3 regions of the Alloalcanivorax xenomutans genome follow, and region 3 is predicted to be linked to each of the others. Evidence: predicted binding sites of a transcription regulator. Region 3 holds the regulator's gene; each other region holds the start of a gene.
The links. The regulator LexA, encoded in region 3, represses DNA repair genes until DNA is damaged. The targets are predictions, from matches to a motif close to TACTGTNTANNTANACAGTA.

Region 1 (9,552 bases), 1.2 Mb from region 3:
CTTGGGAGTGGAGCTGGCGGTTTTCTTCACCGCTTTTTTCTTTGCAGCCATAGGATCGTTTACCCCTGTGTTTGATGACTTCCTGGAGAAGGTTGTTTAGTTGCTTCCCTGTCAGGGTACCCCTGGACTGCCTGACTCAGAGGCACGACTGAGCTGGTGCGCAGTCAGTTATATGCCAACGTTTCCCGACGTACAAGGCGTCCGGTACCTATTTTTTGCGGTGTTTGGCGTGCTTTGGCGGCTTTTTACAGATTCACGGCAACACCGGCACCGAAATTGGGCGACGGTGAAGCGGGTACCCGGCTTTCCGGCAAACCCGCCGGATGGTCCCTCGCGCGCCGGATGGCATGGCCCGGCCGCCGCTGAATCGCTATACTAGGCCGCCTTTTTCGGGCCCTGCCGGTGATGGGCCGGGACCGGCCAAAACGAACTCAAGACTGGACTGTGGACATGCGAAGCCATTATTGCGGTGATTTGCGGGCCTCCCATGATGGGGAGACGGTGGAACTGTGCGGCTGGGTACATCGCCGTCGCGATCACGGCGGGGTTATTTTCCTGGACGTGCGTGACCGCACTGGTCTGGTGCAGGTGGTGTTCGATCCCGACACGGTGGACGCTTTTGCCCTGGCCGACAAAGTTCGTGGCGAATACGTGCTGAAAATCACCGGCCGGGTGCGGCTGCGTGACGAAGCGGTGCGTAATCCGCGCATGGCCACCGGCGATATCGAAGTGCTGGGCAAGGCGCTGACCATTCTCAACGAAGCGCAGACGCCGCCGTTCGAACTGGACGAGTATTCCGCCGCTGGTGAGGAAGTGCGGTTGAAATACCGCTATCTGGATCTGCGCCGACCGGAAGCCCTGCAGCGTTTCCAGTTCCGTTCCCGGCTGACGCACGCGGTGCGCGCTTTCCTGGAAAAGGAAGGTTTCATGGACGTGGAAACCCCGGTGCTGACCCGGGCCACGCCGGAGGGGGCGCGGGATTATCTGGTGCCCAGCCGTACCCATGCCGGCAGCTTCTTCGCGCTGCCGCAGTCCCCGCAGCTGTTCAAGCAGTTGCTGATGGTGGCCGGTTTCGACCGCTACTATCAGATCGCCAAGTGCTTCCGCGACGAGGACCTGCGCGCCGACCGTCAACCGGAATTCACCCAGATCGACCTGGAAGCCTCCTTCGTCGAGGAAGAAGACATCATGGGCGTGGCCGAGCGCATGGCCCGTACCCTGTTCCGTGAGTTGCTGGATGTGGAGTTGCCCGAGTTTCCGCGCATGACGTTCGCCGAGGCGATGAGCCGCTATGGTTCCGACAAGCCGGATCTGCGCGTGCCGATGGAATTGGTGGATATCGCCGATCTGATGGACGGCGTGGAGTTCAAGGTGTTCGCCGGCCCGGCCAAGGATCCCAAAGGCCGGGTAGTGGCGCTGAAAGTGCCTGGTGGCGCCGATCTGTCCCGCAAGGAAATCGACGAATACACCAAGTTCGTCGGTATCTACGGCGCCAAGGGGCTGGCCTATGTGAAGGTCAACGACCTGGCCGCCGGCGCCGAAGGGCTGCAATCCCCGATTCTCAAATTCCTCACCGAGGACGCCATCAAGGGCATCCTGGAACGGACCGGGGCGGCCACTGGCGACCTGATCTTCTTCGGTGCCGACAAGGCCAAAGTCGTCAATGAAGCGATGGGGGCGTTGCGGGTCAAGGTCGGTCATGAGCGTGGTCTGGCCGAGGGCGACTGGAAACCGCTGTGGGTGGTGGACTTCCCCATGTTCGAGGAAGAAGACGGCCGCTATTATGCGCTGCACCATCCGTTCACCATGCCCAAGTGCGACCCCGGAGAACTGAAGAGCAACCCGGAAGGCGCGCTGTCGCGGGCCTACGATATGGTGCTCAATGGCACCGAACTGGGCGGCGGTTCCATCCGTATTCATCGCCCGGATATGCAGCAGACCGTGTTCGAGGCGCTGGGTATCGACGAACAGGAAGCACGGGAGAAATTCGGTTTCCTGCTCGACGCGCTGAAATACGGTGCACCGCCTCACGGCGGTCTGGCCTTCGGCCTGGACCGCATGGTGATGCTGATGACCGGCAGCGACTCGATTCGTGAAGTGATTGCGTTCCCGAAAACCCAGACCGCGGCCTGCCTGATGACCAACGCGCCTTCTCCGGTGGACAATCAGCAGCTGCGTGAAGTGGGCATCAGCGTTCGCAAGGCGGACAGCTGAAAGAACAACACAGGAATATCAAGGAAAGGGGGCCTCAATGGCAGGTCATAGTAAATGGGCCAATATCAAACACCGCAAGGCGGCTCAGGACGCCAAGCGCGGTAAGATCTTCACCAAGCTGATTCGAGAGATCACCGTGGCCGCCCGCATGGGCGGCGGCGAGATCAACGATAACCCGCGTCTGCGGGCGGCGGTGGACAAGGCGCTGACCAACAATATGACCCGGGATACCATCGACCGGGCGATCAAACGTGGCGCCGGCGGTGACGACAGCGCCAACATGGAAGAGATCACCTACGAAGGTTACGGCAAGGGTGGCGTGGCGGTGCTGGTGGAAACCATGACCGACAACGTCAATCGCACCGTGGCCGAAGTGCGTCATGCCTTCTCCAAGTTTGGTGGCAATCTTGGTACCAGCGGTTCGGTTGCGTTTCTGTTCACCAAGCGCGGCGAAATCTTCTTCGAGCCCGGCGTGGACGAAGAAAAGCTGATGGAACTGGCTCTGGAAGCCGGCGCCGAGGACGTGGAAGAAAACGACGACGGCAGTTTCCTGGTGGTGACCGCTCCGGATCGCAGCTTCGGTGACGTGGTCGACGCGCTTAAGGCGGGTGGCCTGGAGCCGGTGGATGCCGAGGTCACCATGCATCCATCCACCAGTGCGGAGATGGACGCCGACACCGCCGAGACCGTGGGCAAGATGGTCGACCACCTGGAAGATCTGGACGACGTACAGAACGTCTATACCAACGCTGAGTGGCCGCAACAGGAATAAACGATATCGCGGTCCTATCCATGGGAAGGGCCATGCGGGAAAGGATCGCGATACTGGACATAAGAACAGCGGAAAGGTTATATGAGGCAGGTAAACGGCTACCTGCCTTTTTATTATGAGAATCGGCTGGACTCTATGACCATTTTGCTCGGTATCGACCCAGGCTCCCGGCACACCGGCTACGGTGTCATCGAGCAACAGGGTAATCGCAGCCGCGCTTTGACCTTCGGTACCATCAGTACCAGCGGTGAGGATATCGCGCCGCGCCTGGGACAGATTTTCACCGGGCTGACCGAACTGCTGACACGCTTTCAGCCGGCGGAAATCAGCATTGAGAAGGTGTTCATGGCACGCAACGCGGATTCCGCGCTGAAGCTGGGTCAGGCCCGGGGCGCCGCGCTGGCGGCTCTGGTGCAAAGTGGCGCGCCAATATTCGAGTACTCCGCCCGCCAGGTGAAACAGGCGGTGGTGGGGCGTGGCGGCGCCGAGAAGGTTCAGGTGGCGGAAATGGTCCGGCATTTGCTGGGTTTGGACAAACGCCCGCAGGCGGATGCCGCCGATGCTCTGGCCATCGCCCTGTGTCATGCGCACATGCGCGTATCGCTGGCACGCATCGCCGGTGCCAGCGCGGTACGACGAAGACGGATACGATGATCGGACAACTCAAAGGACAACTGCTGGACAAACGCCCGCCCTGGCTGCTGCTGGATGTGGGCGGTGTCGGCTACGAAGTGGAAGCGCCGATGACGGTGTTCTATGACTTGCCGGAAATCGGGGCCTCGTTGACGCTGCATACTCATTTCGTGGTGCGTGAGGACGCCCAGCTGCTGTACGGCTTCAACAGCCGTTATGAGCGCGAACTGTTCCGCAGCCTGATCAAGGTAAATGGTGTCGGTCCGAAAATGGCGCTGGCGATTCTTTCCGGCATTGAAGCGGATCGGCTGGCCGCCTGTATCCGTGATCAGGACACCAGCTCCCTGGTGAAGGTGCCGGGTATCGGCAAGAAAACCGCCGAGCGTCTGGTTATCGAGATGTCCGATCGCCTGGACAAGCTGGAAGGCGCGCCGGCGATGCCGCCGGGACTGGTGTCCCAGAGCGGCGCCAATGGCGTTCGTGACGACGCGGTGGCGGCGCTGGAAGCCCTGGGCTATCGCAACAAGGACGCGGTGGCGGCGGTGGCCCGCGCGGCGGAGGCCGGGGAGGAGACCAGCGAAGGTCTTATTCGCCGGGCTCTGCGGGGGCTGGCAAAGTGATGTCCTGTAAAGAGTGATGCCCCCGCACCATCAAGGCCGATGCTCTGGCTCTATTGCTCTATTAAAGAAGGTGTAATGTCACCATGGACAACGATCGCCTGATTTCCTCCAGCGCTTCGGACCCCCGGGAAGAGCAGCATGACCGGGCGATCCGGCCCGCCAATCTGGCCGATTACAACGGGCAGCCCAAGGTGCGGGAGCGGCTGGAAATTTTCATCGACGCCGCCCGCGGGCGCGGCGAGACGCTTGATCACACCTTGATTTTCGGACCGCCCGGGCTGGGGAAGACCACGCTGGCCCATATCATCGCCCGGGAAATGGGCTCGGAATTGAAATCCACCTCCGGCCCGGTGCTGGAAAAAGCCGGGGATCTGGCCGCCATCCTCACCAATCTGGAAGAGGGCGATGTGCTGTTCGTGGATGAGATTCACCGCCTGTCGCCGGTGGTGGAAGAGATCCTCTATCCCGCCATGGAAGACTTCCAGTTGGACATCATGATCGGCGAAGGGCCGGCGGCCCGTTCCATCAAACTGGATCTGCCGCCATTCACCCTGGTTGGCGCCACCACTCGCGCCGGCCTGCTTACCGCGCCGTTACGTGACCGCTTCGGTATCGTGCAGCGGCTGGAATTCTATAACGTCGACGACCTGTCCCGTATCGTCGCCCGCTCCTGCGACATCCTTGCCATTCCCGTGGATGAAAGTGGTGCCCGGGAAGTGGCGCGCCGCGCCCGGGGCACGCCGCGGATCGCCAACCGGCTGCTGCGCCGGGTGCGGGACTATGCCGAGGTAAAAGGCGATGGCCGCATCGTCGGGCCGGTAGCGGAGGCGGCGCTGGATATGCTGGAGGTGGACAGCCACGGTCTGGATGGCACCGACCGGCGGTTGCTGAACATGATGATGCATAAGTTTGACGGTGGGCCAGTGGGGCTGGACTCGTTGGCGGCGGCCCTCAACGAGGACGCCGGAACCCTTGAGGAAGTGGTGGAACCCTATCTGATTCAACAGGGTTTCATACAGCGCACCTCGCGGGGCCGGCAGGTGACCAATCACGCCTGGCGCCACTTCGGGCTGCGCCGTCCTGGGAGTGATGGAGATTTGTTTAATGACTGAAAAATCTTCGACGGATCAGGACTTTGTCCTACCGGTTCGGGTCTATATCGAAGACACTGACGCCGGCGGTATCGTCTATTACGTGAACTATCTGAAATTCATGGAACGGGCCCGTACCGAATATTTGCGCTCCCTGGGCTACCAGCATTACGGGTTGTCCGAGGAGAATTATCAGTTCGTGGTGCATTCCTGCCAGGTACGCTACCACAGTCCGGCGCGTATCGATGACGCCCTTGGTGTCAGCGCCGGACTGCGCCACCTGGGGAAGGCGACGCTGCTGTTCGCCCAGCAGGTGCGCCGCGGAGATCAGCTTCTGTGTGAAGCGGAAATCAAAATAGCCTGCGTCAGTGCCGACGGTATTCGCCCGAAAGCGTTGCCGGCGCCCCTGTACCAAAGATTCAAGGCCGAATATCGAGGAGAACGGGCCAATGATTGAAGCCTCCGACATGTCCATTGCCTCCCTGGTGCTGCATGCCGGGCCGGTGGTGAAGGCGGTAATGCTGGTGCTGCTGTTCGCCTCCCTGTTCTCCTGGTATGTGATCGTTACCCGCTATCGGGTATTGAGCCGGGCGCGCAAAGCGGGGCAGGCGTTCGAGGAAAAATTCTGGTCCGGCGGTGATCTGGCCAGCCTGTATAACCAGGTGCGCAAGAAATCCAATCCGGACTCTGGCACCGAGGCGATTTTCCGCGCCGGGTTCCAGGAATTCGTGCGGTTGTCGAAGACTTCCCGGGACAGTGACGCGGTGATGGACGGTGCCCAGAGGGCCATGCGCGTGGCGCTGCAGCGGGAAGAGGCGAGGCTGTCCCGTTATCTGCCATTCCTGGCGTCGGTGGGTTCCACCAGTCCTTACATCGGCCTGTTCGGCACGGTGTGGGGCATCATGCATTCTTTCCGCGCCCTGGCCAATGTGACCCAGGCCACGCTCAGCGTGGTGGCGCCGGGTATCGCCGAGGCGCTGGTGGCTACCGCGATTGGCCTGTTCGCGGCGATTCCGGCGGTGATGGCTTACAACCGCTACGCTTCTCTGTCTGACTCCCTGGTGGGCAACTGCGAAATGTTCGCCGAGGAGTTTTCCGCCGTTCTCCACCGTCAGGCCCATAGCCGGGAGGAGTAGATCGTGGCCCGATACCGACCTTCTTCAGGTATGCGCAGGCATACTCCGCGGAAGCTGGCCGCGGAGATGAACGTGGTGCCTTACATCGACGTGATGCTGGTGCTGCTGGTGATCTTCATGGCCACCGCGCCGATGATGACTCAGGGGGTCTCCGTGGACCTGCCCCAGGCCAACAGCGCGCCGCTGCCGACGGAAAATGACGAGCCGGTGATGATCGCGGTGGCCGCCGATGGCGGTTACTACATTAATGTCGGCGACGACAGTGAAGCCGCCACTGACCTGGAAGCCTTGACCCAGCGGGTCACCGCCATTCACAACGAGAAACCGGAAACCTTGTTCCTGGTGCGCGGTGATCAGAACGTGCCCTATGGCAAGGTAGTGGTACTGATGTCGGAGCTGCAAAGCGCCGGTGTCACCAAGCTGGGCCTGGTGACCGACCCAGCGGAGTTGCCATGAGTGACCGTGGGGTAGGCGCGGGGCTGTCCCTGTTCCTGCACCTGTTGGTGCTGGGAATGGTGCTGTTTACCTGGACCTCCGAGCCGGAGCTGCGCCGTCCCCCGAAGATTCCTCCCCATGTGATGGCGGTGGTCACCGATCAGACCGAGCGGGCGGCGGCGCCCACTCGTCCCGAGCCCAAGCAAGAGAAGCCGGCGCCCAAGCCGCAGCCCAAACCAGAGCCGCAGCCTGAACCGAAACCGAAACCGAAACCTGAACCGGAACCCAAGCCGAAACCGGAACCGAAGCCGGAGCCTAAGCCGAAGCCTGAGCCGAAGCCTGAGCCGAAGCCTGAGCCGAAGCCGGAACCCAAACCGAAATCCGAGCAGAAACCGAAGCCCGAACCCAAGCCGGAGCCAAAGAAACCGGAACCGAAACCCAAAGCGGATGCGAAGCCGAAATCGGAGCCGCCGCCCAAATTCGAGCAGCCGGACATGGAGGAACTGCTGGCTCAGGAACGGCTGGAGATGGCTCGTCAGGCTAAGAAGCAGGACCAGGAGAACCCCGGCAGCGGTGACCCGGACAGCAAAGTGGAACAGGAAACCGCCAGCTATATTGACGCCATCTCCTCGGCGGTGGCCCAACGCTGGCGCATTCCCGGCAACTACCGTAACCGGAACGACATCCGTACCCGGGTGCGTATCCGTATGGTTCCCGGTGGGGATGTGGTCAATGTGGATGTGGTGAAGTCCAGCGGTTACCCGGACTTCGATGATTCCGTGGTCAAGGGCGTGCAATTGGCCAGCCCCCTGCCGGTGCCGAAAGGTGACGGTTTTGAAGCGTTCCGAACGCTTGTGCTCGAATTCGAACCTGGAGATGCCAAATGAAGCGACTGATATTGGCCCTGGTCCTGGCGACACTGACGGTGGCCGCGCGGGCCGAGCTGTTGATCAAGGTGACCGAAGGACGGGTGGATGCGGTGCCGATCGCCATCGTGCCTTTTGACGGCGACAACGAGGCACCGGAGCAGGTGTCCGCCATTGTCGAGGCGGACCTGCACCGCAGTGGTCAGTTCAAGCCGCTGCCGGCAAAGAACATGCTCAGCCGGCCGCACACCAAGGACGCGATCATCTACCGGGATTTCCGCGTGCTCGGCCAGGAGTACCTGGTGATCGGCCATACCAAGCCGCGGGACGACGGCCGCTACGAAGTGACCTATGGCCTGTACGACGTGGGCCGCCAGCGTGAACTGTTCAGTGAAAGCTACAGTCCCACCAAAGCGCAATTGCGTGACGTGGCCCACGCCATCTCCGATCGCATCTATGAAGAGCTCACCGGCATTCCTGGTGCCTTCTCCACCAAGATCCTTTATGTCACCCATAACCGTGGCGCCAAGCTGCCTTATCAACTGCAGTACGCCGATGCCGACGGTCATCGGGTGAAGACCATTCTGTCCAGTGCCGAGCCGATCATGAGCCCGTCCTGGTCACCGGATGGCAGCAAAATCGCCTATGTCTCCTTCGAGAACAACGGCAAACCGAACATTTACGTTCACGATCTGGCCAGCGGGCAGCGTTCCGTGGTCAGCCGGGAGCGGGGCATCAACGGCGCTCCGTCCTGGTCACCGGACGGTCAGCGGCTGGTGATCACCCTGTCCAAGGATGGTAATCCGGAACTGTATATGGTGAATGTGAATGGCGGCGGGTTGACCCGGTTGACGGACAACTACGGTATCGATACCGAGGCGCGCTGGATGCCCGACGGCGAGCACGTGGTGTTCACTTCCAGCCGTTCCGGCGGTCCGCAGATCTACATGCTTAACATCAACGACCGGTCCGCCCGGCGGGTCTCCTTCGAGGGCAATTACAACGCCCGTCCGGATGTCACCCCGGACGGCCGGTATCTGGTTTACGTACACCGTCGCAACGGCAGTTTCAACGTCGGTGTGCAGGACCTGCAGCGGGGTACGTTCGATATTGTGACTCAGACCAATATGGATGAGTCGCCCAGTGTTGCGCCTAATGGAAGTATGGTAATTTACGGTACGCAACGTCGCGGCACGGGGGTCCTGGAGGCCGTATCCATCGATGGCAGAGTCAAGGTAGAGCTGCCGTCGAAGGAAGGGGAAGTCAGGGAACCGGCCTGGTCGCCGTTTCTGTAGATGCTGCCTCGCATCTCAGGTGTCCGGCCCAGGGTGAGCCACGCGTCAGCGTTGTCACTGACGGGCCGGGGACGGATGCGGAGGTTTCTCCATAAACGGGTCTCAGTGTTCGAAATTACAGGAAATTAATCAGGAGTTTTGTCATGCGTTCATTCGTCAATCCTTTGTTTGCCGTCATTCTGGCCGGCGTTCTTGCCGCCTGTTCCAGCACGCCCACCGAGCAGGACACGTCCGCCACGGACACCTCCGGCATGGATTCCCAGACCGGTACCACTCAGCCGGTTCAGCGTCCCGAGTCCACCCGCCCTGACACCAGCAGCGTTCCGTTGACCGCGGATAACTTCCATAACCATCCGTCCAACTACGACGGCACCACCGATACTCGTGTGATCTACTTCGCATTCGACAGCAACACCGTTCCGGCGGCTGCTTTCGAAACCCTGCGCGCTCACGCGACTTACCTGAAGAACAACGCCAACGCCAAGCTGCG
Region 2 (9,552 bases), 2.0 Mb from region 3:
GCAAGGCCAAGTCGACGTGGGCCAAAGCGGCACCCGCGGTGGTGAAGCGTGTCGAGTTCACGATCATGCGTGACTCGTCCAGCGTGACGTTCGGATAGCGCTGCCGAAACATCGGCCCCAGCCACCATGACGTCGTCGCACGATGTCCATCAAGCAGGCCACTCTCTGCAAGCAAGAAACTACCGGTGCAAGCGGCACCAAGGTGCGCGCCAGCGGTGGACCACTGCTGTAGCGCCGCGACCGCGTCGGGCACATCGGGGCGTGTGAGTCGAGCCGAGAGCGTGTCAGGCATCTTGTCACCAAACGCGGGCACGAGCACGACGTCTGGTTCCGGCACACCACGCGCAGTGACCACGGGGACCGTCAAGCCTTGCGCAGTTCGGATGCGACGCCGCACGCCCACCAGCGTGAGCTCTATGTGCGCGGGAGCCTGTGGCAGCGAGCCCGCCATCGCATTGGCCAAGCCCACTGTGTCGGTGAGCGCCGCAAGCCCCAGATCAAACACGCCATCACAAACAAGGATGTGGAGTTTCATGGCAACAATGATATCAAAGTTGTCATTATTGTCTATAGAGATGGCTGTCATGACGACTTAGACTGCAGGCTCGTTGATCCATTCACCTAACCCATTTACCCAAAGGATTACAGTATGACCAAGCTCGCCCTGTTTGTTCGCCTCGAAGCCAAACCCGGCCAGGAGGCTGCGCTTGCCGACTTCCTGGCCAGCGCACTGCCGCTCGCCAACGCCGAGTCCGGCACCACTGCCTGGTTCGCATTGAAGTTTGGCCCTTCGACGTTCGGTGTGTTCGATGCCTTTGCCGATGAGGCAGGTCGCCAAGCACATCTGAACGGCCAGATCGCCGCGGCCTTGATGGCCAACGCCGCGACCTTGCTCAGTTCTCCGCCCAATATCGAGAAGGTCGAACTGCTTGCAGCCAAACTGCCTGCATGACAACCCGGCCTTGACCCAATCAGGTCACGCTGCAGGATGGGGGTCACACGGCCCTACGCAGCGATCCCCCTCCAATTGCACTTGCCCAGGGAGCTACCTTCCACAGCGATTGGGGGGGGGGCAATATTGCAGCCAGAACTTCCAAGCTGTGTCAGCAAGCAGGGGCAACATCAGGGCGAGCTGAGATGTTCCGATTCGTCGGGTAACCCTTTGATCTGTATGGGCCTGCGTTGCGGACTTCGGGCCAGTTTCAGGGAGCGAGGTCGGAGCGAGGAATGGTCAGGAGAGAGTGGAATGTGGCCCGGAACGGCCAATTCAGGCGGCGGGCGAAGTCCGCAGGCTTCCGCAGGAGCCCCCAAGAACACGCGGGAACCGGCACGATCAGGCAAGAAAAAACCCCAACCGAGAACGGTTGGGGTTTCATTATTGGTGGAGCCGGCGGGAATCGAACCCGCGTCCGTCAGCAATCCGCCTGCAGATCTACATGCTTAGCCGTGTCTATTGATTTAAGCCCTTTCAGCCCGACGGGCAGGACGAAAGAGCCGAGCCCCTTTAAGTTTTAACAGCGCGGCCCGGGGCGGACTTTGCTGCGAGCCTGTGTAGCGATGCCGGTCGCGCTTCCCCACAGGCTGGGTCGCTTGACCGTAGGCGGGCCTTAGGCCGCCAGTGCGTAAGTATCGTCGTTTGCGATTACTTTAAAGATGCCACAAATGTTTTACGAGACTCGTGACCTTCTCGGCATGCACCACAGAGTTCAATACCGGCGTCGAAACCTTGTCGGCCCCAGGGTGGCGTAGTGTACGAGATGGGGGTGAAGAAGTCGAAAACAAGTGGTGGAAGGGCGTGTTACAGAGCTTTACATAAATTGTCGAACAATCGTACATATTGTCATGGTTGTGTCGTCGGACGGGCGCATTATGGGCTCGTCGCACGGGGTGCGGCTGGGTGTGCCGACGGGCCAGGCGCCAAAAGCGAAGGGCTGCGGGGACACCCATGTGATCCACACGATGACTTACAGCGAGCCCCCAATCAGACTGAGAAAGTGGCCGTTGATCAAGGCATCGTCATTCATTGAGGAGAAAACGATGAAGACGATCTTTCGGTCAGCCAAAGAGGGTGCCACCTATTTGCTGGCTCCAATAACCGCGCGGCCCTTGCTGGCCCGTAGTTTGCAGTTACTGCTGGTGCTCTGTGCCTATGGCGCGGGTGTGCTGCTGGTGGAACGGGTTTCCGGAGATGCCCGGGTGCCGGTGATTCTGTTCGCGGTGTACTTCCTGCCGGCGGTGCTGCGCTCCTGGTTGCTGTTCTACTGGTGTGTCCGTGACGAGGTAAAGGCGCTGATGGCTAACCATCGCCACACTGCCTCCTGACCGTCCCGCACTGCCTGATCAACGCGCCTCGGCGTCGCGACTATCGGAATGTAGTAGATGATAGCGCTAGTTGCGGCGCAAGAGGCGTTGTTTCTGGCGGTTCCAGTCGCGTTCCCGCTCGGTGGCGCGCTTGTCGAACTTCTGCTTCCCTTTGGCCAGGGCGATGTCCAGCTTGGCCAGTCCGCGCTTCCAGTACAGGCTCACCGGCACGCAGGTGTAGCCGTCCTTTTGCACGCCGCTGAAGATGCGGGCGAGTTCGCGCCGGTGCAGGAGCAGCTTGCGGTTGCGCAGCGGGTCCGGGGTGATGTGAGTGCTGGCGGTGGGGAGCGGCTCGATGCGGGCGCCGAACAGGTAGGCCTCCCCGTCGCGGAGCAGGATGTAGGCCTCCGACAGGTTGGCTTTCCCTTCACGCAGGGATTTCACTTCCCAGCCTTCCAGCGCCAGTCCGGCCTCGAAGTGCTCTTCCAGGTGGTAGTCGAAGCGCGCCTTGCGGTTCTGCGCCACGGTGCTGGATGGTGTTTTCGCTTTTTTCGCTTTGCCCATGGGGGCGCGATTATAGAGACAGCCCGGTGCTTTAGCGAGCGTCATTGGCATGCCGGCATGGATGGCCTGCGGTTTTGCGGCTTGAGCGCCTGTCGCAAAATCAACACAATGATCGCATTTCACCAAGGGGTAAGGTTTGCATGAAGCAAGGTGACAAGCCGGTCCACGGCATGTGGACCAGCCGGTGGGCGTTTATTCTCGCGGCTACCGGATCCGCCGTCGGGCTCGGCAATATCTGGAAGTTCCCGTATTTCGCCGGGGAATATGGCGGTGGCGCCTTCGTGCTGGTCTATCTGCTGTGTATCGCTCTGGTCGGTGTGCCGATCATGGTGGCGGAGGTGATGCTCGGGCGCAAAGGCGGCATGAGCCCGGTGCATACGATGAAAAAGCTGGCGGCGGAGAGCAAGGTGAGCCGCCGCTGGGCCGGGATCGGTTACATGGGAGCCCTGGCCGGGTTCCTGATCTTGTCGTTCTATTCGGTGATCGCTGGCTGGACGCTCTATTACATCTGGGACATGGCCCAGGGAGGTTTCCAGGGCATCTCCGCCGCCGGCTCTCTGGCCCATTTCGAGGGGATGCAGGCGAACGCCTGGTTGATGTTGGGTTGTCACACCGCCTTTATGGTTCTGACCATGTGGGTGGTGGCCCGTGGCGTCAGCCGGGGGTTGGAAAAAGCGGTGCAGGTGCTGATGCCGCTGCTGTTCGTGCTGCTGATTGGCCTGGTGGTTTACGCCAGCACCACGCCGGGGTTCGCCCAGGGCGTGAACTTCATGTTCCACTTCGATTTCTCCAAGCTCTCCGGCGAGGCGGTAATGGCCGCTCTGGGGCAGGCGTTTTTCACCCTGAGCCTGGGGATGGGCGCGATCATGGTGTACGGCGCCTATATGCCCCGTGAGGTCCAGGATCGCCGTACCGGCAAGACCCGGCGGGTGTCGATCGTCTCCACCGTGGGGATCATCGCGTTACTGGACACGCTGGTGGCGCTGGGAGCGGGTTTGGTGATTTTTCCGGTGGTGTTCAGCAATGGCCTGGAGCCTTCTCAAGGGCCGGGGTTGCTGTTCGTGACCCTGCCGTTGGCGTTCGGTCAGATGCCTGCTGGCGTCATTGTCGGGACGGTGTTCTTCGTGCTGGTGATGTGCTCGGCGCTGAGTTCCTCGATTTCCCTGGGTGAGCCGATGGTGGCCTGGCTGGTGGAGCGGGGGCTGGGACGGCCGCTGGCGGCCTTGGCCGTGGGGCTGACGGCCTGGGTGATCGGTGTTGGCACGGTGCTGTCGTTCAATTACTGGAAGGACGTGACCTTCCTGGTGGGCACCTTCTTCCAGAACATCGATTTCCTCGCTTCCAGCCTGATGTTGCCCCTGGGGGGGCTGTTGATTGCCATTTTCGCCGGCTGGGTCATGAAGGAAACGCAGGCCCGCAAGGAGTTGGCGATGAAGAGCTTCGGGCTGTACATGGTATGGCGGGCGGTGGTGCGTATTGTCGCGCCACTGGCGGTGGCGGCGGTATTCCTCAATGCTCTGATCGGCGCCCTGGGAGGTTAGGCCCATGGCCGGGACTATTCGCGTCGAAGTGGTTTACGCCTTGCCGGAGAAGCAGAAGCTGATCGCGGTGGAGGTGCCGGAGGGCGCTTCCATGCTGGATGCCGTGACCGCTTCGGGTATTGCCGAGCATTTCGATGGGCTGGATCCGGCGAGGGTCAGCATGGGGGTGTTTGGCAAGGTCGAGCCGAATCCGGCGGGGCGCAGGCTGGCGGAAGGGGAACGGGTGGAAATCTACCGGCCGCTTAAAGCGGATCCGAAATCAGCACGCCGGGCCAGGGCCCGGCGTGCCAGCCAAGGCTGAGATTGGATCAGTTGGCGGCTTCCTGGCGCCGGTCCTCGGCGCGCCGCAGCAATTCTTGATCCTGGTAACCGGAGGTGCGCTCGCGCAGATCGCTGGTGACCTGGCCGTCGTAATGACTGTAATGTCCCTGGTCGAAATGCACCACGATCTGTTGTTCCACCATCTCCCCGTTACCCGGCTGGTACTGCAGCAGGTAATACCAGGTGTTGGGGGTGAACGGGTCGGTCAGCGTGGGCGGACCGAGCACGAAGCGAACCTGCTCGGGGGTCATGCCCGGTCGCAGGCCGGACAACATATCCTCGGTGACCACATTCCCCTGGGGAATGTCGATGCGGTACACCCCCGGGAAGCGCAGGGAGCTGCAACCGGCCAGCAGGGTGGTCAATATGGCAAAAAGGGCGATGATCCTTGGCATGGGTTTTCGACTTGGCATAATGTTCGGGCGATAATACAGACTTGAACGGGGGGAACAAGGTTCCCTGAAAGTCAGGCGATCCCCAAAAGGCGGCTACGGAGCAAGTACATTGGATAATCAGGATCTTAGAAAGGCTGGGCTCAAGGTGACCTTGCCGAGGGTGAAAATCCTTCAGCAACTGGAATCCTCCGATTCCCGGCATCTCAGCGCGGAAGACATCTACAAGGCGCTGATGGAGGCCGGCGAGGATGTGGGGCTGGCCACCGTCTATCGGGTGCTCACTCAATTCGAGCAGGCGGGCATCGTATTGCGCCACAACTTCGAGGGAGGCTCCGCCGTATTCGAGCTGGCCGATGAAGGCCACCATGATCATATGGTCTGCACCGAGACCGGTGAGGTGATCGAGTTCGTCGATGAGGAAATCGAGAAGCGTCAAAAGATGATCGCCGACAAGCACGGCTACGACATCGTCGACCACGCCCTGGTGTTGTACGTTAAGCCGAAGCGCAAATAACCGATCGGCCCAGGCCCGGTTCACCGCCAGCCAGCCCGACGCCGCATAGCGGCGCCACGCCCGCAAGCCCCGCTCCCCGACCCAATCCCCGTGCCTCAGGGCACGGGCGGTGGGGTTTTGTCAGGCCACTTCCTGACCCTTCTCGAGCATTTCCCGGGCATGGGCCAGGGTGGAGTCGGTGATTTCCACGCCGCCCAGCATCCGCGCCAGTTCTTCCACCCGGGCATCCGGGGCGAGGGGCTGGATGCGGGTGCGGGTGGTGTTCTTGCCCTGAATTTTGTGCACTTGCCAGTGCTGATGTCCCTGGCTGGCCACTTGCGCCTGGTGGGTGATGCACAGTACCTGGGCGTGTTCGCCCAGTTCCCGCAGCAGGCGGCCGACGATTTCGGCCACCCCGCCACCGACCCCCACATCCACTTCATCGAACACCAGGCTGGGCACCGTCAGGTTGCGCGCGCAAATCACCTGGATTGCCAGGCTGACCCGGGACAATTCGCCGCCGGAAGCGACCTTGGCCAGCGGCCGTAATGGCTGCCCGGGATTGGCGGAAAAACGGAATTCCACCAGATCCAGGCCTTCGGCGCCGGGGCTGTCGTCTTCCACCACGGTTTCCAGTCTGGCGGCTTTCATGCCCAGGGCCTTGAGCTGGGTGGCGATCTGACGAGTGAGTGTGGTGGCGGCGGTCTTGCGGGCCTTGCTGAGCTTGCGGGCTTCGCTCATGTAATGTGCCTGGGCATCTTGCTCCGCTTTGGCCAGGGCCTCCAGGTGCTCATCGAAGTGCTCCAGGGTGTCCACTTCCCGGGCCAGTTGCTGATGATGCTCCACCAGTTCTTCCGGGCGCACCCGGTGTTTGCGGGCCAGGCTGTAGGCCTGCCCCAGGCGCTCTTCCACTTGCGCCAGCCGCTCCGGGTCCAGGTCCAGGCGGTCCAGATAGTGACGCAGGGCTTCGGCGGCCGCTTCCACCTGCAGGCGGGCGGATTCCACCGTGTCCAAAGCTTCCGACAAAGCGTTGTCGTGGTCGCGGGCTTCTTCCAGCCAGTGGCGGATCTGGCCCAGCTGATCGTTACAGGTGCCTTCCTCGCCGTCGTACAGGGCCGTCACCGATTGCTGGCACAGGCGGATCAGGGCGTCGGCGTGGCCCAGGCGTTGTTGTTCCTGATCCAGCTCCGCCAATTCGCCTTCGGCCAGAGACAGGGCGTCCAATTCGTCCAGTTGGAAGCGCAGCAGTTCCTGGCGCTCGTTCTGTTCGCGGGCGCCGGTGAGAGCCTGGTCGTGCTCCTGGCGGGCCTGTTGCCACTGGCGCCAGGCGTTTCGCACGGAAGCCGCCAGCTCGCCAGCGCCGGCGAAATTGTCGAGCAGTTGGCGGTGAGTGTCCCGATGCAGCAGGGCCTGGTGTTCATGCTGGCTGTGAATGCTGATCAGCAACTCGCCGAGCTGACGCACGTCGGCCAAGGGGGCCGGCGTGCCGTTGATATAGGCCCGGGAGCGGCCGTCGGCACGGACCGTGCGGCGCAGCAGGCAGTCATCGCCGTTATCCAGTTCCCGCTCTTCCAGCCAGGCCCTGGCCTGGGCGTGGTTGGCCACGGTGAAACTGGCCAGCACTTCCGCCCGTTCGCAGCCCGGCCGAACCACGGCGGAATCCGCCCGTTCTCCCAGGGTCAGGGAAAGGGCATCGATCAGTACGGATTTGCCGGCGCCGGTCTCGCCGCTGATGACGGTGAGGCCGGATTCCGGTTCCAGCTCGAGTTGATCGACGGTGGCGAAATGGCGAACGCTCAAGTGAGTGAGCATGTACGGAACCCCCGTGTTTCCTGGTTTGGGCGTTTGTAGCGGGTGGCGCGGCGGTACTCGCTGCGCGGCTCGGACAACTGTTATTCTGACCAGTGCCTCGTTGATGTTAGGCGATTCCGGCCGCGAGCGTAAGAGTAAGGTGAAGAGGAGTAACACTGGACGGCGACCGTTTCGCTGGCAACAATCGGCAATGGGTGGGCGCTCCGCCCATCCCGATTGGCAGTAATGGGTGACGAAAGGCAGCTGTGGAACTCAACGAACGCAAGCAACGGTTACTCATGGCCCTGGTGGAACGTCATATCCGTGACGGCCAGCCAGTGGGCTCGAAAACCCTGGCCCAGGGGGGCGGCCTGGCGGTAAGCCCGGCGACCATCCGCAATATCATGGCGGAACTGGAGGATCTGGGGTTGTTGGTCAGTCCCCACACTTCGGCGGGCCGGGTGCCCACCGAGCGTGGGTATCGCCTCTATGTGGATACGCTGCTGGCGTCCAGCGCCATGCGCAGCCCGGATCACCAGCAGTTGCGTGATGAATTGCGCCAGTTGCTGGCACCGGATCAGTCGCCGCAGGAGTTGGTGTCCCAGGCATCCCGTACTCTGGCGGAACTGACCCGCATGGCCGGTCTGGTGGCGGCGCCAAGACGCCAGGTCAGCACGCTGAGGCAGGTGGAGTTCCTGCCGCTGTCCGGTCAGCGCGTGCTGGTGATTCTGGTGGTGAACCGCTCCGAAGTGCAAAACCGTATCATCCATACCGCCCGCCAGTACGATGAGACGGAATTGCGCCAGGCCGCCAACTACATCAATCACACCTACGGTGGTTGTGACCTGGACGCCATCTGTGACGGCCTGTTGAGCACCATGGCGGCGGACCGGGCGCAGATGGACGCGCTGATGCGGACCACCCTCGATGTGGCTGGTCAGGCCTTGAGGCAGCCCGAGGACGAAGAGTCCGATTACGTGGTGTCCGGGGAGTCCAATCTGCTGGATACCGCCCAGGCCGACAGCATCGACAAGCTGCGCGACCTGTTCAATGCCTTCAACCACAAGCGCGATATCCTGCATCTGCTGGAGCGCAGCATGAAGGCCGATGGCGTGCAGATCTTCATCGGCCGGGAGTCCGGCTATCAGCCGTTCGAGGAGTATTCGCTGGTGTCGGCGCCGTACCGGCTGGAAAACGGCCCGGTGGGCGTGCTGGCCGTGGTCGGCCCCACCCGCATGGACTATGAAAAAGTCATCCCCACCGTGGATATCACCGCCCGCATCCTGTCCGCCGCCCTCAATCAACTGTGAAAAGCAATGAAGAGTTAATAGTGAACAGTGAATAGCGGCCCGGCTCCGCGAAAAGGGAGGGCGAGGGCACAGCATTGGTGCTCGGAGGTGTCCTCGCGCGCGCTGTTAGCTCTTCACTATTAACTGTTAACTGCTTTCTCGCTTGCCCTTGAATCCGCTCAACCTGTTCCCATATCTTTGCCCGCCTTCCCGAGATGGATCCCGCATTCGGGTATTTTGGAGTGGATATGAGCGATCAGGACAAACAGAAACCCCAAGATGAGGCGGTGACCCAGGATTCAGAACTGGAGAACCCCCAACCTGCCGCCGAGGTGGCTGACGAAGAGGCCGCCGCGGAGCCGGATGCGGCCCGGCAGCTGGCTGAGGCGCAGGAGCAGATGCAGCGTCTGGAGAAAGCGTTGGCCGAAGCGGACCTGCGTGCCCAGGCGGAAATCCAGAATGTGCGCCGCCGTGCTGAACGCGAGGTGGAGAACGCCCATAAGTTCGCCCTGGAGAAGTTCGCCGGTGATCTGCTGTCCGTGGCGGACAGTCTGGAGCGTGGCCTGTCCACCCTGGATGCCGAGGATGAGGCGCTCAAGCCCGCCCGCGAGGGTCTTGAGCTGACGCTGAAGGTGCTGATGGATGCCTTCGGCCGGCACAACCTGGAGCAGGTGGATCCCCACGGCGAGCCCTTCAATCCGGAGCGTCACGAAGCAATGACGATGATTCCGGCCCCCGGGGCGGAGCCCAACACCGTGATTGACGTATTGGAGAAAGGCTACCTGCTCAACGGCCGCCTGATCCGTCCGGCGCGGGTGGTGGTCAGCAAGGCGGAAGGTTGATCCGGCTCCCTTGAA
Region 3 (9,552 bases):
AACGAAAACCCCAAAGCGACGGCGGCGAAGATGATCAGTAACAGCATGACGTTCCCCGCTTACCATTCGTCCATATAAGTACCGAACAAACCGAGCAGTTCCTCCACCCGGTTGGCCGCCTCTTGCAAACGCTCCAGATCACCATCGGCCAAGGGCGCATAAGGATCCTCGGCGCGCAGAGCCAGGGCGTTGGTATCACCGGGAGGCGTGGCCCGGCGCGCCAGACCGGCGGCGCCCACCGCCGCGCGCAGCTCCAGATCCAGCCAGCATACCGGATCGGAGCGATCCTGCCGCGCCTGGATCAGCAGTTGCATTTCCGGGGCGTGGACGTCGCTATCGGCGAAGGCCCGCTCCAGGGCAGCGAGGCTGATCAGGTCATCGTAACCGGGCACTTGGTAGGACTTGGCGGACTGCCGCGCCATACCCACCAGCACCGAATAGAGATGAAACACCACCGCGCCACGCAGCGCCAGACGGTGCCCCATCGGACTCCCGGCCTCGGCCCGCAGTGTCTTGAGCAGGTCGCGGGCGAAAAACAACCGCTCACGCAGACCGCTGATTTCGTTTTCCCGCACCATTCGGGACATGGTTATCTCCGGCTATGGTTCATGACCGGCGAGCGGCGGTTTTCTTCTTCGCCGCCGCCTTTTTCTTCGGTGCGGCTTTCTTTTCTTCCACTTCCCACTTGCCGTCCCGGTAGAAGGCGTACCAGCCGGTGGGCTTACCCTCTTCCTCGGTCATCACATACTGCTCCTTGGCCTTGCGGCTGTAGCGCAGTATCGCCTTGCGGCCCTCGGAATCCTCGCCGGGGGCTTGCGCGAGGTAACGGTGTTTGGGATCCAGTTGCTCCGCCACGGACTGGATCTCCTCCACCAGCGGCGCCCGCGTTTCCCGGTTCTTGGGGAACTTGCTGGCGGCCAGGAACAGGCCGGAAGCACCGTCACGCAGCAGGTAATGATCATCCACTTTTTCGCACTTGAGATGCGGCATGGGGATCGGATCGGCGCGGGGCGGCGCCGGCTCGCCGTTCTTCAGCAGCTTGCGGGTGTTGCCGCAGTCATCGTTGGTGCACTTGAAGAACTTGCCGAAACGGCCGGTGCGCAGCTGCATCTCGCTACCGCACTTTTCACACTCCAGGGTCGGGCCATCGTAGCCCTTGATTCGGAACTCGCCCTGCTCCACCACGTAGCCGTCGCAATCCGGGTTGTTACCACAGACATGCAACTTGCGTTTCTCGTCGATGAGGAAGGATTCCATCGCCGTGCCGCATTTCGGGCAACGCTTCTTGCGGCGCAGCTCCTGGGTTTCCGCCTCATCATCGTCGGCCCGCACCGCCTCCTCGCCAGGAAGCAGATTGAGCGTGGCGGTACAGCGCTCCTTGGGCGGCAGGCTATAACCGGAGCAGCCCAGGAAGACACCGGTGGAGCCGGTACGGATCTGCATCGGACGGCCACAGGTGGGACAGGCGATGTCGGTGTCCGTGGGCAGATTGGCGCGCATGCCGCCCTTGGCCTGCTTGCCACTGCCCTCGCCTTGGGCGGCTTCCAGCTTGGCCTGAAAATCCTGGTAGAAATCGTTGAGCACATCGCGCCAGTGGCGTTTGCCCTCGGCGATTTCGTCGAGGGTTTCCTCCATCCGCGCGGTGAAGTTGTAATCCATCAGATTGGGGAAGCTTTCCACCAGGCGATCGGTGACGATGTCGCCCATCTTCTCCGCGTAAAAGCGGCGGTTTTCCTGCCGCACATAACCGCGATCCTGAATCGTGGAAATGATCGAGGCGTAGGTGGACGGCCGGCCGATACCGCGCTTTTCCAATTCCTTGACCAGACTGGCCTCGGTGTAACGGGCCGGCGGCTTGGTGAAATGCTGGGTCGCATCCACCTCATCGATGACCAGCACGTCGCCCTGCTTGAGATCCGGCAGGACCGTGTCTTCCTGCCCCTTGCGCGCCGCCGGCGGCAGGATCCGGGTCCAGCCGTCGAACTTCATGATGCGGCCCTTGGCCTTGAGTTCATAGCCGTCCGCCTCGGCGGTCAGCGTGGTGCTCAGGTATTCCGCCGGCGGCATCTGGCAGGCGATGAACTGGCGGCGGATCAGCTCGTAAAGGCGCTGGGCGTCGCGCTCCATGTCCTTGAGCGACTCGGAGGTGCGATTGACGTCGGAAGGCCGGATCGCCTCGTGGGCCTCCTGGGCGCCTTCCTTGCTGGAATAGGACAGCGGTTTCGCCGGCAGATATTTCTCGCCCAGCTTGTCATCGATCCAGGCCCGGCACGCCGTCACCGCGTCCGCGCTGAGGTTGGTGGAATCGGTACGCATGTAGGTGATATGGCCGGCCTCGTAGAGGCGCTGGGCCATCATCATGGTTTTCTTTACCCCGAAGCCCAGACGGGTACTCGCCGCCTGCTGCAGAGTGGAGGTAATGAACGGCGCCGAGGGTTTGGACCGGGTCGGCCGCTCCTCGCGCTGGGAGATGGTCAGCTGGCCGGCGCGGCGCAGTGCCTCGCGGTGGCGCTCCGCGTCCTCTCCGTTGTTCGGCCGGAAGTTTTCACCCTGGTAACGGGCCACCTGCAGACGCAGCTGGTCCGCTTGCTGCTTGCTGTCGTGGGTGTCGGCGTGCAGCTCCCAGAACTCCTCCGGGGTGAAGGCGCGGATTTCCCGCTCGCGCTCCACCACCAGCTCCACCGCCACCGACTGAACCCGGCCGGCGGACAGGCCGCGGGCGATCTTTTCCCACAGCAGCGGTGAGATCATGAACCCCACCACCCGATCGAGGAAACGGCGTGCCTGCTGGGCTTCCACCCGGCTCATATCCAGCTTGCCCGGTTCCTGGAACGCGGCCTGGATCGCCTTCTTGGTGATCTCGTTGAACACCACCCGGTCGAAACGCTCGTCGTCGCCGCCGATCACCTCACGCAGGTGCCAGGCAATGGCCTCCCCTTCGCGGTCCAAGTCAGTGGCGAGATAGATGCGCTCGGCCTTGGCGGCCAGACGCTTGAGTTCATCGATGACCTTTTCCTTGCCGGGCAGGATCTCGTAGTGCGCCTTCCAACCGTGCTCCGGGTCCACCCCCATGCGGTTGATCAGTTGAGACCGCGCTTTCTTCTTTTTATAAGCCTCGCGTTCTTCCTTGGGCAGCGAACGGGTATAGGCCGCCTCCTTGGCCCGTTCCTGGGGCGTGGACTTCTTGCCGCCGCCGCTGACCGGCAGATCGCGCACGTGGCCCACGCTGGACTTGACGATGAAGTCATCGCCCAAATAGCGGTTAATGGTTTTCGCCTTGGCCGGCGACTCCACAATTACCAGGGACTTACCCATTACGTTCGTCACCCACAACTGAATTACCGAGAAGTCGGTCGATCCGGCCTTCCCCGGCCGGATACGATGTCCAGACCCCGTTTCCGGGGTCCTCAGGGGCGCCTATTTAGACAGCGGCGCTAACGTCCGGTCAAGCTTCGGGGTGGCACAATCCCTTTTTGACGCCTCCCCGAGGGCCTGCCCATGGCCTTCGGAGAACCATGCCGGCCCAGGCGGGATCGGCCGCCGGGCGGGCCTTGATCAGCATCAATCGACCGCTTCCCGGGAGCGGGCTATACTCGGTGAAAAGCGTTCGAGGGAGACCGCCGTGACTGCTCCGTATCAAAGAATTCTTGTCGCCATCGATTGCAGTGACGAGTCCGCCGACATCCTCTGCCGTGCCGCCGGGGTGCTGGAAGGTAATGCCACCGGCGAGTTGCATCTGATTCATGTGATCGAGCCGCTGGCGCTGGCCTATGGCGCGGATGTGCCCATGGACGTCACCGACCTGCAAAGCGGGCTGGTCAAGCAGGCCCGCGAAACCGCCCTGGAATACGCTCGCCAGTACCAGATCGGCGAGGATCGCATCCACGTTGAGCTGGGTTCCATCGAAAAGACCATCGTCGACAAGGCCGATGCGCTGGGCGTGGATCTGATCGTGGTGGGCAGCCACACCCGCAGCGGCCTGGCTCTGCTGCTGGGCTCCACCGCCCGCGGCTTGGTGCCCGGAGCCCATTGCGACGTGCTGGCGGTGAAAGTCCAGCGCAAGGACAAGAAAGCGGACTGAGGGCACCGGCCCAGCCCAACCAATCCGCGCCTTGTGCAGATCGCCCGGCCAGCAGCCGGCCGGGGTGAGCCGTCACGTCATCGCCGGCCCGGCACGGGGGTGATCGTTCCAGCGGCATAACAGCGCCGCCAGCGCCCGCGCCTGTTCACGCAGTGCCGCCAGTTCCTGCGCGGTTCCCTTCTCGCCCTGATAAACCGGGATCTTGCGCAGAGCCGCCTCCAGTTCCGCGTCCGGCGCCGCCAGGCGCTGCACCTCCACCGCCCAGCGAATCTGATGCACCAGCATGTGAAACAGCGCCAGGCGGGTTGCAAGACTGAATAACGCCACCCGCGGCTGATCGAAATCGGCGAACGACAAGCGCGCCAGCACCGCTGGTTTCGCCTGGTCTTCCTCCGCCACTTTTTCCGCCACCTTCAAGGTGGCGCTGCGCGGCGTCGCCAGCAGCAGGGACAAAGCGCCAAACACCTCCCCCGGCGACACCCGGTACACCACGGGTGGCGGCGTGCCCTCGCCAAGCACCCACAGCTCTCCACGCAGCAAAAAATAAAGCCCGCTGGCCTCGGCCCCGGCCCGAATCACCACCTCGCCCGGCGCGGCTTCAAGAATCCGGGTCCCGGCCAGCAGCAAGGCTCGCTGGTCGGCATCGTCGCGGGATACTTCATTGAAAAACGGCACGCCGGAAAGTAATGACTCCACCCGCGCCTGCTGAGAACGTTGCCACTCGGCTTGCTTCATTTCCCCCCCAATCCACGGCAGCCTCACCATTCGCTGAAAGGCTGCTGCGGGAGCTTGCCCTGCAAGCTAATTCCCGGAATGCAGCGCTATTCGCTTGCACGGCAAGCTCCTACAGCGGCTCCATGGCCCCTCCGCGGGAAGCTGTCTTGGCAGCGAATACAACGCCACGACGCCGCCTTCCCCCCCGGGAAGCGCCGAGCGCATAGCCTAGCCGGGATGGCCGCGCAAGGCGAGCGAAGAGCACCTCGCAACAACATTGGAATGACAAAAACACTGGACATATTGTACTGTTCGTATTATCAGTATGCCATTCCCGTTGTGGCGACCCACAGGAGACCGACATGAGCAGCAAACTGACCCTCCGCCAGCAGCAGGTGCTGGATTGCATCCGTGATTCACAGGCGGACACCGGCATGGCCCCCACCCGGGCGGAAATCGCCGAAAGAATGGGGTTCCAGTCCAAGAACGCCGCCTCCGATCACCTGCGGGCACTGGAGCGTAAAGGCTATATCCGCCTGCACAGCGACCGCTCCCGCGGCATTCAGCTCCTGGAGTCGGCCCTCGGCGACGAGGATGAATTACCGGTGGTGGGCAAGGTGGCCGCCGGCACCCCGATCGAGGCGGTGGAAAACGTGCAGCGCACGGTACCGGTGCCACGTGGATTGTTTCGCCAGCGGCCCACCTATCTGCTCCAGGTGCAGGGCGACAGCATGATCGACGCCGGCATCTTCGACGGCGATCTGATCGCCGTGCGCAAGAGTGAAACGGCCCGTTCCGGTGAAATCGTGGTGGCCCGCATCGGCGAGGAAGTGACGGTGAAAACGTTGCGGCTGAACAAATCCGATGCCACCTTGCTGCCGGCCAACGAAGACTACGAACCGATTCAGGTGCCCGCGGATCAGTTGATCATCGAAGGTGTGTTCGTCGGCCTGATCCGCGATCCGAACGCGCATTAAGAGCCATTCGCCGCCCCCGAAGAGACAAAATGCGTTAGTGCCAGTTAGACTACGCACGCATTTGCGTTTTCTCCATGGCGCCCGTGGTCCTGTTGTCGCCACATTGATGGCCAGGGAATGAAAGGCCACGACCTTCCGTAGACGCCATGGAGACACCCTGAGACGTACCCTGAGACAGAGTTTCCATGAACAGGACGGTCAGGACCAAGGATAAACAGTGATAACGGCGACATCAGTCGACGTGCCAGGGAGGGTCGGGCATCCCAGCGGATGCCAAGCGCCGGGGGCGCATCACGGGTTCTCTCACGGCATGCCCGCCGTGTTCTCTGTGCCTGTGGTTTGTTATTGCTGAGTAGCTTTGCCATGAACGACACCCGTTTGCTAGCACCCTGCCCGTCCTCACCCAATTGCGTGTCCAGCCTGGCCACGGATGAACGGCACCGGGTGGCGCCTCTTCCCGGCTACGCCGACCGTGCCGGCAGTCTGAAACTGCTGCGCGAAGTGCTGGCCACCCTGCCCCGTGTCAGTTTCGAACAGGTAGGGCCGGCACGCTTGCAGGCACGCTTCACCAGCCGCGTGCTTCGCTTCGTTGATGACGTCACTTTCTATGTGCACGAGAATGGCGGTATTGAAGTGCGCTCCGCCTCGCGGGTCGGATACTACGATTTCGGCGCCAACCGGCGCCGGGTGGAGGATCTGCGTGAGCGGCTTGAGGAACGGCTGGGCGGCCTGACACCGGTTCAGGGGCAAGGCGCCGGATGAGTATGCCTGACCCCAGTGCGTGTGAATGGGCGGACATCGGTGTCAACCTCACCGACCGCCAGTTCGCCGACGACCGTGAAGCGGTACTGCAACGGGCCCGGCGGGCCGGCGTCAGCCGCCTGCTGCTGACCGGCACCAACGTCGAGGAATCCCGGCAAGCACTGGCGCTGTGCCAACGCTACCCCGATCAGGGCCTGCTCTGTACCGCCGGCCTGCATCCGCATAGTGCCCGCTTCTGTAACGACGGGATTCTGTCGGAATTACGGGAACTGCTGGGGCAACCGGCGGTGGCGGCGGCTGGTGAGATGGGGCTGGATTTTAATCGGGATTTCTCCCCGCGCCCGGATCAGGAAAAAGCGTTCGAAGCGCAACTGGCGCTGGCCGCCGGGTTGAACAAACCGGTGTTTTTACATCAGCGGGACGCCCATGATCGCTTCCTGCCCATGCTCAAGGCCTGGCGGGACCGGTTACCCTCTGTGGTGGTGCACTGTTTCACTGATCAGCGCCGCCCCCTGTTCGACTACCTGGACCTGGATTGCTTCATCGGCATCACCGGCTGGATCTGCGACGAACGACGCGGCCGCGAGCTGGCCGAACTGGTACCGCATATTCCCGGCAACCGGCTGCTGCTGGAAACCGACGCCCCTTACCTGCTGCCAAGGGATTTACCGGAACCTCCGGCAAAGAAACGCCGCAATGAACCCTGCCTGCTCCCCTGGATCGGCGAACGGGTGGCGGCCCTGCGAGGCGAAACGACGCAAGCCCTGGCCCAGCAAACCCTGGCCAATACTCTGGCGTTTTTGCAGCGGGATTGGCCGGCGGCCTAGTAGCCGCCGTGGGGGCTTAAATCAAAATCCAATTCGCTTGCAAGGCAAGCTCCTGCAGCGGCCTTGTAGCACTCTCCGAATTCATCTCTCCAAGTCCCCTCAGGCCAGCCGTTCCCCCATCAGAAACGCGCGCACGTCCAGCAGTCCGAATGGCCAGGCCAATTCCTGCTCACCCCGACGCAAGACCGGAATACGCTCACCGTACCGGGCGATCAGATCGTCGTCCTCGGCGATGTCGACGGCCTCGATAGCCAGCAGCGGGTCCACGGTCAAGAGCATATCCCGGGCCCGCTCGCACAAATGGCATCCCAAGGTGGTGTAAAGCGTGACGGTCATGGTGTCTCCCCGTGACGGATGGCGAAGCAATGGTGCAGTCCGTGGCGGCGAAAGTCCTCCGGGGTGCTCCATTGGGTAAGGTCTTCCACCTGGTACCAGCGGCGAATACTTTCATCCAGTTCGAAACGGCGGAAGTTGCAGGAGAAGTACAGGACACCGCCGGGCTCGAGCCGTTTGAGAATACGGCGGATCAATTCACCGTGATGCTCCTGGACCACGAAATCCTGGCGGCTTTTGTTATTTGAGAATGTGGGCGGATCACAGAACACCACATCGAACTGTTCGCGGCAGGTTTCCAGCCAGCTCATTACATCCGCCCGCTCGAGCGGGTGAGCGTCACTGGAAAAACCATTCAAGGCCAGGTTGCAGGCGGCCCAGTCCAGATAACGGCGCGAGGCATCCACCGTCACCACCCGGCGAGCGCCGCCCACCAGAGCGTGAACACTGGCGGCGCCGGTGTAGGCGAACAGATTCAGGACGCGCTTGCCGGCGGACTCCTGCGCCAAGCGCAGCCGCATCGGCCGATGATCCAGGAACAGGCCGGTATCCAAATAGTCATTGAGATTCACCAGAAGATGGGCACGTCCTTCGCGCACCACCTTGTATTGGCCCCGGCTGTCCAGCTTTTGATATTGGCGGTGCCCCTTCTGCCGCTCGCGGGTGCGCAGATGAACCTGCTCCCGGTGTACCGCCAGCGCCGAACGCACCGCGCTCACCGCCCACTGGCGGCGCTCCTTGGCTTTATCCGGGTCGATGGAGGACGGCGCCTTGAACTCCTGCACCAGCGCCTGGTCGCCGTAGATATCCACCGCCACGTTGAACTCCGGCAGATCACGGTCATAGAGTCGGTACGACTGGATATCCTCACGTTCCAGCCAGCGGCGCAGGTGCTTGCCGTTCTTGCGCAGCCGGTTCAGCAGCGGCATCGCCCCTTCCGGCGGCGCGAAGCCAGGCTCCGGTGCCACCCGCAGCGGCGCTTCCGGCACCGGCGGCCGTGGCCGGTAGACGCGGATATAGTTCTTCAGCGGCCCGTTTAGCAAGCGGTGCTGGCTTTGTAGTTCCATGCCGCAACGATCCAGGGTGGTGACATCAGTGCCCAGCAACACCGCGGTCCAGTTGAGCGCCCTTTGCCCCATCAGGCGGCCAAGGCCGGCGTGCAGCCAGGCGGAACGCTCGCGCTCCTCCAGACGCTCGCCCCAGGGCGGGTTGGTCACCAGCAGTCCGGTGTCGCCCAGATCCCGCTGGCGCAGGGCACCCAGCTCGCGCCGCTCCAGGTGCAGCAAGCGCCGCACCCCGGCTCGCTCGGCGTTATCCATGGCGTACTGGATGGCCCGGTTATCCACGTCGAAGCCCTTCAGCGGCGGCAACGACGGCACCTTCCGCAAGGTGGCGGCGGCCTCTTCGCGCAGCCCTTCCCACAGCGCCCGCCGGCATCCGCGCCAGGCCATGAATCCGTAGTCCTGACGCAAGGCGCCGGGCGCCACGCCGCCGGCCATCCAGGCCGCTTCGATCAGCAGGGTGCCGCTACCGCAAAACGGATCCAGCAACATCGAGGGGCGGTCCTGGCGATGCCAACCGCCGGCTCTCAGTACGCCCGCAGCCAGATTCTCGCGCAGCGGCGCCCGGCCACCGGCCAGACGATAGCCGCGCCGATGCAGCGGCGTGCCGGCCAGATCCAGCCACAGGTGAGCCTGATCCTCGTCCAAACGCCCGCGGACGCAACACGCTCCCAGTTCACTGTCCGAAACACGCAGCGACGGAGGCAGCGCCCGCGCCAGCCGCCGGGTGCTGATACGGTTGTCACCGCGCACGCCCTTGCCGTGCTCCAGATTGAGAAACAAGGGCGCGCCGGCCG

Region 1: a site for LexA is predicted at 3,038-3,057, ahead of ruvC (crossover junction endodeoxyribonuclease RuvC). Genes of this name have one in related genera too.
Region 2: a site for LexA is predicted at 7,503-7,522, ahead of recN (DNA repair protein RecN). Genes of this name have one in related genera too.

Annotation. Positions count from the first base shown of each region.
Region 1 is NZ_CP136538.1:3,098,114-3,107,665, reverse strand. It holds gene RYH70_RS14300 (HU family DNA-binding protein) at 1-51, opposite strand, end outside; gene aspS (aspartate--tRNA ligase) at 451-2,214, shown strand; gene RYH70_RS14290 (YebC/PmpR family DNA-binding transcriptional regulator) at 2,252-2,986, shown strand; gene ruvC (crossover junction endodeoxyribonuclease RuvC) at 3,122-3,640, shown strand; gene ruvA (Holliday junction branch migration protein RuvA) at 3,637-4,239, shown strand; gene ruvB (Holliday junction branch migration DNA helicase RuvB) at 4,323-5,351, shown strand; gene ybgC (tol-pal system-associated acyl-CoA thioesterase) at 5,344-5,787, shown strand; gene tolQ (protein TolQ) at 5,780-6,466, shown strand; gene tolR (protein TolR) at 6,497-6,922, shown strand; gene RYH70_RS14255 (TonB family protein) at 6,919-7,788, shown strand; gene tolB (Tol-Pal system beta propeller repeat protein TolB) at 7,785-9,062, shown strand; gene pal (peptidoglycan-associated lipoprotein Pal) at 9,206-9,552, shown strand, end outside.
Region 2 is NZ_CP136538.1:3,891,285-3,900,836, reverse strand. It holds partial or broken gene RYH70_RS20935 (hypothetical protein) at 5-451, opposite strand; gene RYH70_RS18050 (putative quinol monooxygenase) at 650-952, shown strand; RNA gene ssrA (transfer-messenger RNA) at 1,380-1,737, opposite strand; gene RYH70_RS18040 (hypothetical protein) at 2,038-2,322, shown strand; gene smpB (SsrA-binding protein SmpB) at 2,389-2,865, opposite strand; gene RYH70_RS18030 (sodium-dependent transporter) at 3,006-4,406, shown strand; gene RYH70_RS18025 (RnfH family protein) at 4,411-4,707, shown strand; gene RYH70_RS18020 (outer membrane protein assembly factor BamE) at 4,715-5,122, opposite strand; gene fur (ferric iron uptake transcriptional regulator) at 5,232-5,636, shown strand; gene recN (DNA repair protein RecN) at 5,757-7,427, opposite strand; gene hrcA (heat-inducible transcriptional repressor HrcA) at 7,673-8,716, shown strand; gene grpE (nucleotide exchange factor GrpE) at 8,944-9,537, shown strand.
Region 3 is NZ_CP136538.1:1,855,871-1,865,422, reverse strand. It holds gene RYH70_RS08760 (CNNM domain-containing protein) at 1-47, opposite strand, end outside; gene RYH70_RS08755 (hypothetical protein) at 60-587, opposite strand; gene topA (type I DNA topoisomerase) at 607-3,315, opposite strand; gene RYH70_RS08745 (universal stress protein) at 3,623-4,081, shown strand; gene RYH70_RS08740 (cyclic nucleotide-binding domain-containing protein) at 4,154-4,816, opposite strand; gene lexA (transcriptional repressor LexA) at 5,158-5,772, shown strand; gene RYH70_RS08730 (DUF1499 domain-containing protein) at 6,136-6,534, shown strand; gene RYH70_RS08725 (TatD family hydrolase) at 6,531-7,361, shown strand; gene RYH70_RS08720 (glutaredoxin family protein) at 7,461-7,697, opposite strand; gene rlmKL (bifunctional 23S rRNA (guanine(2069)-N(7))-methyltransferase RlmK/23S rRNA (guanine(2445)-N(2))-methyltransferase RlmL) at 7,694-9,552, opposite strand, start outside.